4 regions of the Mycobacterium sp. 050272 genome follow, and region 2 is predicted to be linked to each of the others. Evidence: predicted binding sites of a transcription regulator. Region 2 holds the regulator's gene; each other region holds the start of a gene.
The links. Region 2 encodes LexA, which represses DNA repair genes until DNA is damaged. Its sites were predicted from a motif close to CGAACANNTGTTCG; they were not measured.
Positions count from the first base shown of each region.

Region 1: ruvC (crossover junction endodeoxyribonuclease RuvC) is a predicted target of LexA. The motif match lies at 1,227-1,240, and genes of this name have one in related genera.
Region 3: cofD (2-phospho-L-lactate transferase) is a predicted target of LexA. The motif match lies at 1,683-1,696, and genes of this name have one in related genera.
Region 4: AAHS21_RS06395 (alpha-ketoglutarate-dependent dioxygenase AlkB) is a predicted target of LexA. The motif match lies at 1,223-1,236, and genes of this name have one in related genera.

Region 1 is NZ_JBCHKV010000008.1:218,883-222,096, reverse strand. It holds gene AAHS21_RS17750 (DUF2617 family protein) at 1-492, opposite strand, end outside; gene AAHS21_RS17745 (DUF4178 domain-containing protein) at 502-1,113, opposite strand; gene ruvC (crossover junction endodeoxyribonuclease RuvC) at 1,274-1,855, shown strand; gene ruvA (Holliday junction branch migration protein RuvA) at 1,852-2,457, shown strand; gene ruvB (Holliday junction branch migration DNA helicase RuvB) at 2,454-3,214, shown strand, end outside.
Region 2 is NZ_JBCHKV010000017.1:74,723-77,936, forward strand. It holds gene nrdR (transcriptional regulator NrdR) at 1-171, opposite strand, end outside; gene AAHS21_RS25640 (LysM peptidoglycan-binding domain-containing protein) at 328-837, opposite strand; gene lexA (transcriptional repressor LexA) at 1,130-1,831, shown strand; gene AAHS21_RS25650 (hypothetical protein) at 1,849-3,214, opposite strand, start outside.
Region 3 is NZ_JBCHKV010000013.1:123,943-127,156, reverse strand. It holds gene AAHS21_RS22470 (phosphomannomutase/phosphoglucomutase) at 1-74, opposite strand, end outside; gene AAHS21_RS22465 (DUF3499 domain-containing protein) at 143-625, opposite strand; gene AAHS21_RS22460 (metallopeptidase family protein) at 799-1,221, shown strand; gene AAHS21_RS22455 (WhiB family transcriptional regulator) at 1,239-1,610, opposite strand; gene cofD (2-phospho-L-lactate transferase) at 1,902-2,891, shown strand; gene AAHS21_RS22445 (coenzyme F420-0:L-glutamate ligase) at 2,888-3,214, shown strand, end outside.
Region 4 is NZ_JBCHKV010000002.1:347,769-350,982, forward strand. It holds gene arcA (arginine deiminase) at 1-1,143, opposite strand, end outside; gene AAHS21_RS06395 (alpha-ketoglutarate-dependent dioxygenase AlkB) at 1,251-1,868, shown strand; gene AAHS21_RS06400 (DUF5642 family protein) at 1,865-2,518, opposite strand; gene AAHS21_RS06405 (DUF5642 family protein) at 2,547-3,214, opposite strand, start outside.

The sequences.
Region 1 (3,214 bases), on a different contig from region 2:
CGTGTGGACCACCACGCCGCCGGACCCGAGGGGTCGCTGCGGGTACAGATGCCACGTCTGCCAGCGCCAGCCGATGCCGTCGGGTTCGGCGGACAACACGGTCAGTGCGGCGTCATCGCCGGGGAAAGTGCCACCGAGCCAAGCGGTTTCGGCTCGACATCGGTCGCGCAGCTGGTGGGCCAATCGCCGAAAGATCGCTTCGTCGTGCGTGGTGGTGCGCGATTCCAGCGCATAACCACAGGCTTCGGCACGCTCGGGCAGGGTGGCGGTGTCGCTCTCGGCGGTGCAGGACACCTGCTCGGAGAAGGTGGTCGCGGCGTGCTCGATCGTGACCAGATGTGAGGCACCGAGCACCGCGAGCCGCAACGCGCCGCCGTCGGGATGCCGCAGCGAATGGCTGGCCAGCAGCGGGGGTTCGGGCGCGTTGAGGGCAAGGCGCAGCCTGCTCCCGGACACGTCGGCCGGAGCTACGGCGAGCTGATAGAGCGGCACCGCGCGGTCCTACGGGGAACCCGGCGTGGGCGCCGGGTAGACGGTGAGCTCGCCCGGCGACACCGGCTTGCCCGTCGAGACCTCCCAGGGCGTACCGGGTGCCCAGCGCTCGAAGGACAGCAGCGCGGTTTCGTCGGCGTTGGCGCAGTCGACGAACTCCATCTCGCCGCCGGCGGGCAGGCCGGTCGTGCCCTCGGTCGTGTAGGAGGCGCGACCGCGTTCCGTCTCGTGAAATGCGATCCCGTCGACCAGGTACTGATCGCCGGGCTGCAGCGTGACGTCCTTGCGGGTGACCCACATGACGAGCGTGAGGCGTCCGTCGTCCTCCTCGACCGCGAACCAGGTGGGCAGGTCGCCGCCTTCCAGCAGGTGCTCCCACCACACGAACGGTCCCTCGCGGAAGGTCACCGACCCGCGGACCACGTAGTCGACACCGCCGTAGCTGACGATGGCGCCGGGACCCAGTTGCCGGGGCCCGAATTGTGGCATCGCGTCGAAGGACAGCGGATCGCGGCGCCCGCGCGGCTGAGGCGCTGCCCGGGGGCGTTTCGCAGCGATGACGAGTACGACGATGGACGCGATGAACAACACCGCGGCCAGCACCACCAGCACTGTTCCCACGTAAACCCTCCCGTCGCCGCGGCGGTGGAGCGAACGTTGGCTTAAGTTAACAGCTTTTGGCGGGTCCTGAGGCGTGTCCTGCTCGGTGCCGTCCGACTTGACCGCTAGGCTATCGAACAGCTGTTCGGGCCACCGTATTTGCAGGAAGTGGAGTTGGAGCATGCGGGTGATGGGCGTCGACCCCGGACTGACTCGATGCGGGCTGTCCGTGGTGGAAAGCGGGCGCGGGCGCCATGTCGTCGCGCTGGACGTCGACGTGGTCCGTACCTCCTCGGATGCCGCGCTGCCCCAACGACTGCTGGCCATCAGCGACGCCGTCGAGTACTGGTTGGACACCCACCGTCCCGACGTGATCGCGATCGAGCGGGTGTTCGCTCAGCACAACGTGTCGACGGTGATGGGCACCGCGCAGGCCGGCGGTGTGATCGCGCTGGCGGCGGCCAAACGCGATATCGGCGTGCACTTCCACACGCCCAGCGAGGTGAAGGCCGCGGTCACCGGCAACGGCACCGCCGACAAAGCTCAGGTCACCGCGATGGTCACCAGAATCCTTGAGCTGCAAGCCAAACCGACGCCGGCCGATGCGGCCGACGCGCTGGCGCTGGCCATCTGCCATTGCTGGCGGGCGCCGATGCTGGCCCGGATGGCGGCGGCCGAGGCGATGGCCGCCGAGGCGCGCCAGGCCTACCGTGCCAAGTTGGCCGCCCAGGCCAAGGCCGCCAGGGCGGGGGCGGGCCGATGATCGCCTCGGTGCGCGGCGAGGTGCTCGAGGTGGCACTCGATCATGTGGTGATCGAAGCCGGCGGTGTCGGGTATCGGGTGAACGCGACGCCCTCGACGCTGGCCACGCTGCGGCACGGCAGCGAAGCCCGCCTGATCACCGCGATGATCGTTCGCGAGGATTCGCAGACGCTGTACGGGTTCGTCGACAACGAGACCCGCGACCTGTTCCTGACGCTGCTGTCGGTGTCCGGCGTCGGGCCGCGGCTGGCGATGGCGACGCTGGCCGTGCACGACGCCGTGGCGCTGCGCCAGGCACTTTCCGACGGCGACGTCACCGCGCTGACCCGGGTGCCCGGCATCGGCAAGCGCGGCGCCGAGCGCATGGTTCTGGAGTTGCGCGACAAGATCCATGCCGCCGGTACGCCCACCGCGGCACCAACGGTAAACGGCCACGCGGTGCGGGGCCCGGTGGTCGAGGCGCTGACCGGGTTGGGTTTCGCGGTCAAGCAGGCCGAGGATGCCACCGACAGCGTGCTGGCGGCCAGTCACGAAAAAGGCGAGCAGGCAACGACTTCCGACGTGTTGCGGGCAGCGCTGTCGGTGCTGGGTAAGACCAAATGAGCGACGAGGATGCCGAGGACTACGCGGATCGCGACCTGTCCCCGGCGCTGACCGTCGGCGAGGGCGACATCGACGTCAGCCTGCGGCCCCGCTCGCTGCGTGAGTTCATCGGCCAGTCCCGGGTCCGCGAGCAGCTGCAGCTGGTCCTCGAGGGGGCCAAAAACCGGGGCGGCACACCGGATCACATTCTGCTGTCCGGCCCGCCCGGGTTGGGAAAGACGTCGCTGGCGATGATCATCGCCGCCGAGCTCGGGTCCTCGCTGCGGGTGACGTCGGGCCCCGCCCTGGAGCGCGCCGGCGACCTGGCCGCGATGTTGTCGAATCTGGTCGAGCACGACGTGTTGTTCATCGACGAGATCCATCGCATCGCGCGGCCGGCCGAGGAGATGCTCTACCTCGCTATGGAGGACTTTCGCGTCGACGTCGTGGTGGGCAAAGGCCCTGGGGCAACATCGATTCCGCTGGAGGTGGCGCCGTTCACGCTGGTCGGCGCGACCACCCGGTCCGGCGCGCTGACCGGTCCGCTGCGGGACCGCTTCGGTTTCACCGCGCACATGGATTTCTACGAGCCGGCCGATCTGGAGCGGGTGTTGGCCCGTTCGGCCGGAATCCTCGGCATCGAGCTGGGTGCCGAAGCGGGTGCGGAGATCGCCCGCCGCTCGCGCGGCACGCCACGGATCGCCAACCGACTGCTGCGCCGGGTCCGGGACTTCGCCGAGGTGCGCGCCGACGGGGTGATCACCCGCGACGTCGCCAA
Region 2 (3,214 bases):
CGGCTCGGTGACACCGCTGCGTTTGACGACGGCCAGGATCGCGGTTTCGACGGTGGTGAACCGGCGTCCGCACTCCGGACAGGATCGGCGGCGCCGAATGGCTTGGCCTTCATCGGTTTCCCGGGAGTCGATCACCCGGGAGTCGGGATGGCGACAGAACGGGCAATGCATGACCGCTCCTTCGCTGTGCCGGCATCTCGGAAGAACACTCCGAGCGTACCCGTGCGCTCCCCCGGCGGGCCAATGCAGCCGCCACGCACGCGCCGTCACCGATGGGAGGACCGAGGAGCCTTGGCGGAGAGCGGTTTTCGCGATACGCGGCTACGGTCAGCCGACCGGCGCGATCAGGGTCTGGCCGGCGGCCAGCGCGGGAGAGCTCAAGTTGTTGAGTTCGCGGATGCGGTCGGCGACCTGGCGGGCCGGCGCCTCCGGCGCGACCCGGTGCGCCACATCCTGAAGGGATTCGCCCGGCTCGACCTGCACGACCGAGAGCCGGTCCGGAACGGGAGCCGTCGCGGAGTCGCCGTTGGCGATCTGACCGAGATTCGCGACCAGGCCCAGCCACAGCGTGATGACGCCGGCCATCAGGGCCAGACCCACCGTTGTCCCCAGCGTGACCGGCCGGCGGCGATGCGATGCTTGCGACACCGAAACACCGGTACCGCGGTAGCGCATCGGCGCCCCGGCCGGCCGGGCCTGCACCGACCGGCGCGACCGCAGCACGCGCTCCTGCTCGTACCGCGGCCGTGCGACGTCATAGCGAGGCCGAGCAACCAGCCCATCGCTGGGGCGCCGCATGTTGCTGGTCCGCGGTGAGACTGTGTGCATGAGCGTCATGGTGCGTTCCTCCGGTCGTCGAATCCTCGCTCGTGTGTTCGACACTATCGCTCGTGTGTTCGAAATCCGAACATTTGAGCGAAGCGTGTCGCACGAGCAAAACGCTAGACCCCGCCACCGACAACTTCTGCCGGTCGCCGTCCCTTCCATGCAGCACAGGTACCCGGTCTACGCAAAAGTTACACACGTGTGATTCAGCCGTTCTAGGGTCTTTAGCCACCATATGCTTGCCATGACACGCCAGTCGAACACATGTTTGATTCTTGAGTTCAGGGAGGCTACATTCAGTGCCATGAGCGACAGCAACGACACCTCGGCGACCGGCCCGGACGGCCGCCTGCGTTCCGTGGATTCATCGCTTACCCAGCGGCAACGCACCATCTTGAATGTCATCCGGGAGTCGGTGACCACCCGTGGTTACCCGCCGAGCATCAGGGAGATCGGCGACGCCGTCGGGCTGACATCGACCTCCTCGGTGGCTCACCAACTGCGCACCCTTGAGCGCAAGGGATATCTGCGCCGCGACCCGAACCGCCCCCGGGCCGTCGATGTCCGCGGCGCCGACGACGCGGTGGCGGCCGCGCCGCTCACCGAGGTCGCCGGGTCCGACGCGTTACCGGAACCGACGTTCGTCCCCGTGCTCGGGCGCATCGCGGCCGGTGGTCCGATCCTGGCCGAGGAGGCCGTCGAGGACGTCTTCCCGCTCCCCCGCGAGCTGGTCGGCGAGGGCACGTTGTTCTTGCTCAAGGTGGTCGGCGACTCGATGGTCGAAGCCGCGATCTGCGACGGCGACTGGGTGGTGGTGCGGCAACAGAATGTCGCCGACAACGGCGACATCGTTGCCGCCATGCTCGACGGTGAGGCCACCGTCAAGACGTTCAAGCGCGCGGGCGGTCAGGTGTGGCTGATGCCGCACAACCCGGCGTTCGATCCCATCCCCGGCAATGACGCGACCGTGCTCGGCAAGGTCGTGACGGTGATCCGCAAGGTATAGCGCCGCGCGCTAGGGCTTCAGTCGGCCTTCACGAAGCCGTTGACCAGCGCGGCTTCCTCGCTGGACAGCCAGATCTCGGCGAGCGTGTCGTGGTAGAGGTCGCTGTCCGGCGTGTAATAAAGGCCGAAGCGAACACTTACCTTGATCGGGTAGCCGTCGGGCATCTGATACGGGTCGTCCAACGGCAGGTGGATCGTCGGGCGCCCGGCGGGGCCTAATGCCCCGATCGAGGCCACCGGTACAAAGTCCGACTCGTCTTCGGCATCCGCGGCTGCGTGCCGTCCCGCCGCTCTGGGTGCGACGCCGGCCGCGGCACCCAGCGCGGCTGCGAGGCTGGCTGCGGCGCCACCCGCGGCGGCCCCACCGGCAGCACCAGACGCGCCGCCGGCGGCACCGGCCAGATCCGGAGGCGTGTGCGGCACGGCGACATCGGGGTACGCGGTCTCCGGCTCCTCGGCGGGATGGGCGGCCTCTTCCTCCTCGGCGCCCGGGTAACCCGCCTCCGGGTAGGCGGCGCCCGGGTAGCCCCCCGCCGGGTAGGCGGCGTCCTCGTCGAGGAGGTCGGGATAGCCGGCGTCCGGATAGCCGCCTTCGGGCGAATAAGCGCCTTCCGGGCCCGCGGCATCGGCGTATTCGTCCTCCGCGACGACGTCGGGATACGCGCTCTGCGGTACGTCGGGACTCTCCGGGTAGCCGACTTCGGGCAGTTCGTCGCCGTATCCGGCGTCGGACAGATCGTCGGCGGACACGACTGGGATGGAGTCGGTGTCGACCGAGTCGGGATCCCGCTCGTCGACCGCCAGCTCATCCCATTCTTCCTCGGTGACGGGATGCGACGGCTCGTCATACCCGCCGTCTTCGTCGATTTCGGCGGTTTCGGGTGAGTGCGGCCACCTGGCCAGCGGCGCGTGTTCGGCGTCCCGGAGATCCGGTTCGTGCGTGTCGGTGAACGACATGTGCTCGGCGTAGTCGGGACCCCAGCCCGGCTCACGCGTGTCCCCGTAGCCGCCGACATCGACATCGCGCTCCAGGTCGTAGGGTGCGCTGTTGCGACCGGCACGGTGCCGGCGCCAGCGCAACGCCACGAACACCACCAGCAGCACCAGAATCAGCAGCGGAACCAGGGCGAACAGGTACCACCAGCTCCAGCTGAACCACTTCTTGGCGTGCGCGGGCATCGCCGAACCGCTCGGCTGGTTCTGCCCCGACACCTGCAGACCCGACAGCAGCGGAGCCAGGTTGGCCGGGTCCGTGGAGAAGGTGTTCTTCGCGCGGTTCCACGAGATCTTGCCGCCGGTGAACTTCTGCGAGATCACGTCGCCGTCGACGGTCTGATCGCCGACCGGCGCGCCCAGCTTTCCGGTGGCACCACGCAGCTTGTCC
Region 3 (3,214 bases), on a different contig from region 2:
ATCTCTTCGCCGACCAGCCCACGGATGTCATAAGCCTTGATGACACGGTGGACAGTCGCGGCGGGCCGAGACATGCAGGGGCCTCCTTGACGCCGTGGATTGATTTGCCTCTTAGCGTCAGCCTATCGGCCCGAGCGGTCCCCTAGTCGGACGGATCGGGCAACACCCGCAGATGCCCGCGGCGGCGACCGGACCGTTTTTCCGGCGTCGCGAGCAGATGGCTGCTGGGCGCGGTGGCCTGGGCTCCGGTGTGGTGCAGATGCGCAGACGCGGGAGTACCTCCCGCCTGCGGGGGAAATCCGTTCAACGGCATGCCGGTGCCGCCCGCGTGCGGCAAGGACGCCTGGCCCGCACCGCGTTCGCGCACGGCGTCGGCAAGCGCGACCAGGTCGTCTTCATCGGGATTCGTGGGCTCCGAATTCAGCGGCCCGGCGTGGCGCACGAGATCCCACCCCCGGGGGGCCGTGATGCGGCCGGCGTGGCCGACGCACAGGTCCCACGAATGCGGTTCGCGCGCAGTCGCCAACGGGCCCACCACGGCCGTCGAGTCCGAGTAGACGAACGTCAAGGTCGCCACGGCGTAGTGCGGGCACCCTGGCCGGCAGCAGCGACGGGGAACGTTCACGTCGGCAAGGCTATCGTGCGCAAACGCCGCCGAAGCGCCGGACACGCGCATCCGTTCGGGCCACGATGTCCAACCGTTACCATCGGCGCGTGGGTGATTCGCGCAGTTTCCCGCGCAACGGACGGCCGTCGGGCCGCACGCCGGGGCACCGGGCAACTCGGCGCGGGCGCGATATGCGCGGCCCTTTGCTGCCGCCGACGGTGCCGGGGTGGCGCAGCCGGGCCGAACGATTCGACATGGCGGTGCTCGAGGCGTACGAACCGATCGAGCGGCGCTGGCAATCACGGGTGTCGGAACTCGACGTGGCGGTCGACGAAATTCCGCGCATCGCCGCCAAGGATCCGGACAGCGTGCAGTGGCCGCCCGAGGTCGTCGCCGACGGACCGATCGCACTAGCCCGCTTGATCCCCGCCGGGGTCGACGTTCGAGGAAACTCGACGCGAGCGCGAATTGTCCTGTTCCGCAAGCCCATCGAACGACGCGCTAAAGACACCGTCGAACTTGGCGAATTACTGCACGAGATTCTGGTGGCGCAGGTGGCCATCTACCTCGACGTCGAACCGACTGTCATCGACCCGACGATCGACGACGAATAACCCACGCGGGTTCTCGGTCAGATGATGCCGCGTTTGAGGCGGCGTCGCTCACGTTCGGAGAGGCCGCCCCAGATGCCGAAGCGCTCGTCGTGTGCCAGCGCGTACTCCAGGCATTCATGACGTACCTCGCAACCCAGGCAGATCTTCTTGGCTTCGCGAGTCGATCCGCCCTTCTCCGGGAAGAAGGCCTCCGGGTCGGTCTGCGCGCACAGCGCGCGGTCCTGCCATTGGTCCGGAGTCAGTTCGGGCTCCGGCAACGGCTCGGGCTCGAATGCGATTGGCGCATCAGGGACCACGGTCAAGTGGGGTCGGGTAATCGGCGCCGGCGCGGAGCTGATCGTGGCGCGCTCAGTGCTTGGCATGACGCCCCATAGGTGCTCGTAAGACATGCGTCGTACGCCTCCTCAGCTTGGTCTTTGAGAGAGTGGTTGTGTCCCGCTGTTCTGATGTAACAGACAATTCGAACAAGTGATCGAATCTCGGTCTGCGACACCGGAACCGGCCGGCCAACCGGGAAATGACACTGATGTGATTAGACACGGGTTAATCTGCCGGGTCAAGCGTTTCGGCGTATTTCCATACCATCTCGTGATCAGTTTCCGGCGTTTCTGTTATTTCGGCCCTTCGGCGTGTCCATCACAAACGCTCGCCGAAGTCCCCGGCCGGTACTGTCGTCCGGTGTGAAGGTCACCGTTCTGGTCGGTGGGGTCGGCGGCGCCCGGTTCCTGCTGGGTGTTCAACAATTACTCGGGCTGGGTCAGTTCGCAACCGGGGGAGAAACTTCCGACCACGAGCTGACCGCCGTCGTCAACATTGGCGACGATGCCTGGATCCACGGGGTTCGGGTTTGTCCGGATTTGGACACCTGCATGTATACCTTAGGTGGAGGCGTGGACCCGGAGCGCGGCTGGGGTCATCGCAACGAAACCTGGCACGCCAAAGAGGAATTGGCCCGTTACGGCATGCAGCCGGACTGGTTTCAACTCGGCGACCGCGATTTGGGCACGCATCTGGTGCGCACCCAGATGCTCAACGCCGGCTACCCGCTCTCGCAGATCACCACGGCGTTGTGCGACCGCTGGCAACCCGGCGCACGGTTGGTGCCCGCCAGCGACGATCGTTGTGAAACCCATGTGGTGATCACCGATCCGGCCGACGACAGTCGGCGCGCGATCCACTTCCAGGAGTGGTGGGTGCGCTACCGGGCCCACGTGACCACCCACAGCTTCGCGTTTGTCGGGGCTGAAACAGCCAGTGCCACAACCGATGCCCTCGACGCGATCGGCGACGCCGACATCATCATGCTGGCGCCGTCCAATCCCGTGGTGAGCGTCGGCGCGATCCTGGCCGTGCCGGGTATTCGCGGCGCATTGCGGGCGGCTCCCGCACCGATCGTCGGCTACTCCCCGATCATCGGTGGAAAACCGTTGCGCGGCATGGCTGATGCCTGCCTCGAGGTGATCGGGGTCGAGTCCACCGCCGAAGCGGTCGGCAGATATTACGGCGCGCGCGGCGCCACCGGGATATTGGATTGCTGGCTGGTGCACGAGGGTGATCACGCGGACATCGACGGCGTCGCGGTGCGGGCGGTGCCGCTATTAATGAGTGATCCGAAGGCGTCGGCTGAAATGGTGCGGGCCGGTCTGGATATTGCGGGCGTGGCGGCGTGACGGCCGCAGCGAAAGAGCACGGCACCGCCGCGGCCATCGAGATCCTGCCGGTGGCCGGGCTTCCCGAATTCCGCCCCGGCGACGATCTCGGTGCGGCGGTCGCCGCCGCCGCCCCGTGGCTGCGCGACGGCGACGTCGTCGTGGTCACCAGCAAAGTGGTGTCCAAGTGCGAAGGCCGGCTGGTGAGCGCGCCCGAGGACCCCGAGGAGCGTGACGAGCTCCGGCGCAAACTGGTCGACGACGAGGCGGTGCGGGTGCTGGCCCGCAAGGGCCGAACGCTGATCACCGAGAACTCACTCGGGCTGGTACAGGCCGCCGCCGGC
Region 4 (3,214 bases), on a different contig from region 2:
CCCCGCGATCGCCAACACCTCGATGCCCGCGTCTTGCAGCCGGGTGTTGGTCTGCACGTTGCGTTCGTAGGCGACGACGACGCCGGGCGCCAGCGCCAGCGTGTTGTTGCCGTCGTCCCACTGCTCGCGTTCGGCGACGACGGGGTCCAGGCCGGTGTCGATCACGCGCAGCTTGTCGATGCCCATCGCCCTGGCCGCGGCTTCCAGAAATGGCGTCTCGTCGCCGATGTTCACGCCATCCGGCGACGGCTGGATCGTGAATGCCGACAGCTTGTCGATGACGTTGGCGTACATCACCACCGTGTCGGTGTCGACCATCGTGCACACCGTGTCCAGGTGCATCTGTGCGCGCTGCTGCGCGATCGGCACGGCCAGCACGGTGTGGGCCAGTTCGTCATCGAAGAGACTGCGCGCCAATGCTTCCGCCCCGGCCGGGGTGGTCCGCTCCCCCACCCCTACCGCGACCACGCCAGGAGATAGCAACAGCACGTCGCCGCCCTCGACGGGCGCGGACCTCGACTCGTACGCCTTGCGCACCCCGGTAAACCGCGGGTGATGAGCGTAGATCAGGTCGGTCAACGACGTCTCGCGGATCCGGGCCCGCAGCGCCAGCGACGGGATCACCACTCGCGCGCCGATCCAGATCGACGAGTCCCGGGTGAACACCAGGTTCGGCAAGGGATCGATCACGAAATCCGCGCCCTGATGCATGCGCAGCACCAACGACACGTCGGTTCGGGTATCCGGCGGCAGCTCGTTGAACGTCATACCCGCCATCAGGATGTGCGCCAACCTGGCGGGGTCCAGCCCACGCAGGTAGGCCGAAAGCTCTTGCGCCAGCGGCGCTCCCAGTCGGCGCGCATCCACGGCGGCGGCAACGCCTTGCATGCGGGCGGCGCCGCTGTGGTTGAGTGCCTCGGTCAGCAGGTCGGACAGCAGCAACACTTCCACCCCACGCGAGCGCAGCAGCTCGGCGAACTGGTCGTGTTCGTCCTGCGCGCGGTCGACCCAGGGCAACCCGTCGAACAGCAGCTGGTCGTTGTTGCGTGGATTGAGTCGCCGCAGCTCCGCGCCGGGACGATGCAGGATCGCCACCCGCAGCGCGCCTACCTCGGAATTCGTGCCGAGCTCAATAACACCCACAGCTAAACCGTAGCCGCGCCGAACGGCACCGTCGCGCCACACCCGGGGCGCGCTGGTGGCCCGGCGAGTCTCGATCGATCGAACGGATGTGCGATACGCTGTGCGGTGTGGGGACCCAGATATCAGGGGTACAGGGCTCGCTGTTCGAGCACACCCAACGACGACATCTCGGCGACGGTGCCTTCATCGAGATCCGCGCCGGCTGGCTCAGCGACGATCCGTCCGGTTCTCAAGACCTGCTCGACGCGCTGCTGAACACCGTCGCGTGGCGGGCCGAACGCCGCCAGATGTACGACCGGGTGGTCGACGTGCCGCGGCTGGTGAGCTTTCACGACCTGACCGTCGAGGATCCGCCTCACCCGCTGCTCGGGCGGTTGCGCCGCCGGCTCAACGACATCTACGCGGGTGAGCTCGGCGAGCCCTTCACCACGATCGGACTGTGCTACTACCGCGACGGCGCCGACAGCGTCGCCTGGCACGGCGACACGATCGGCCGCAGCAGCAGCGAGGACACCATGGTCGCGATCATCAGTCTCGGCGCCACGCGGACGTTCGCGATGCGTCCGCGCGGGGGCGGGCCGTCGCTACGGCTGCCCCAGGCGCACGGCGATCTGCTGGTGATGGGCGGATCCTGCCAGCGCACCTGGGAGCACGCCGTTCCGAAGACCGCGCTGCGCAAGGGCCCGCGCGTCAGCATCCAATTCCGGCCGCGCGACGTGCGCTAGGACGTGCGGATCGCGGCGACCGCCTTGACGAGCAGGTCACGGGCGCGCTGCGTGTCGACCTTGGCGACGGGCTGGTCGGGCACGACGAGCGGGTTGGCGATCACGATCACCTGGTAGTCGCCGAATTGCGCGGAGTAGTCGTAGAGCTCGCCGGTGCGGGGACCGCCGGCGACCAGCGCCTGCAGGACGCGGTGCACGCCGAACGTGTGCGTCCCGTCGATGTTGGGCGCGTCGATGACCTCGAGGCCGCCGCGCACCCCGGTGCCGGAGAACGCGACCTTGGTGCAGTCCTTGCCCGGGTCGTTGAGGGGCAGCGGTTTGGAGGTTTCCACCGCGATGACGACGTACCGGTTACCGCCACCCTCGGCGGACACCGCGGCCATGTTGCCCTGCACGTCCGGCGGCATGTCGGGTCCGGCCGCCAGCTTCGCGCAGTTGGCGGGGTCGAATTTCAGCCCCTCGGGCAGCTTGCGGGCCGACAGCAGCTTGGGATCGATCGCCCGTTCCGAGATGTCGCTGACCTTGAACTCGGGCCCGAAGCTCGACTTCACGCCCACGACCTTGGCGATGTCGGCGTTGGTCGAGGTCGCATTCGATGAGCAACCGGCAAGCACGAACCCGGCTGCGATCACGCCTACCAGCTTGGACACCGTGGCTAATCTACCCAAAGCCGGAGGTTCAGCTGCGCAACGTGGACACCGTTTTGACGAGCAGATCGGCGGCGGCTTGCGCCGGCAACGCCGGCAGCGCCGAGCCCGGATCGGTGGTCACCGTGGTGAAGGCGTAGTAGCCGCCCAGGTAGGCGATGAACGTGTATGCCCGCGAATCGATTTCGGTTCCCGACTCGACAGTGGATCTGATGTCGACGGTCATGCCGACGGTTTGCGCATCGTCGATGCGCGGCGAGTCGGTGAGCCGGACGCTGGCCGTAGTGTGCTCGGCGGTCATGGTCCACTCGCCGCAGGTGTCGACGACGCCGCGGTCCAGGTCAATGTCTGGCAAAGCCACCACCGCCACGTTGATGATGCCACCCGGACCCGAGGCGGACAGGCCCTGCGCGGATTGGTCGCGTCCCTTGCCGGGCTCGGCGAGTGCGGCGCATGACGCGGGCTGCGACGTCGCGTCGGGGCCAAGACCCCAGATCGCCCGCGGCGAGGCCGCGCCCGGAATGCCGGACGTTGCCTCGTAATTGGGCGGCAGGTCGCGAACGACCCGCTTGATGTTGGCTGGGTTGACGGTGGTGGAGTGCGCCGACGGCGAGGGCGTTGCCGAAGGCCGGTGTGCCGGTGCGTGGCCGCATGCGGACACCAATGCCGTGAGCACCGCACCAAACCAGAACGGCCGCA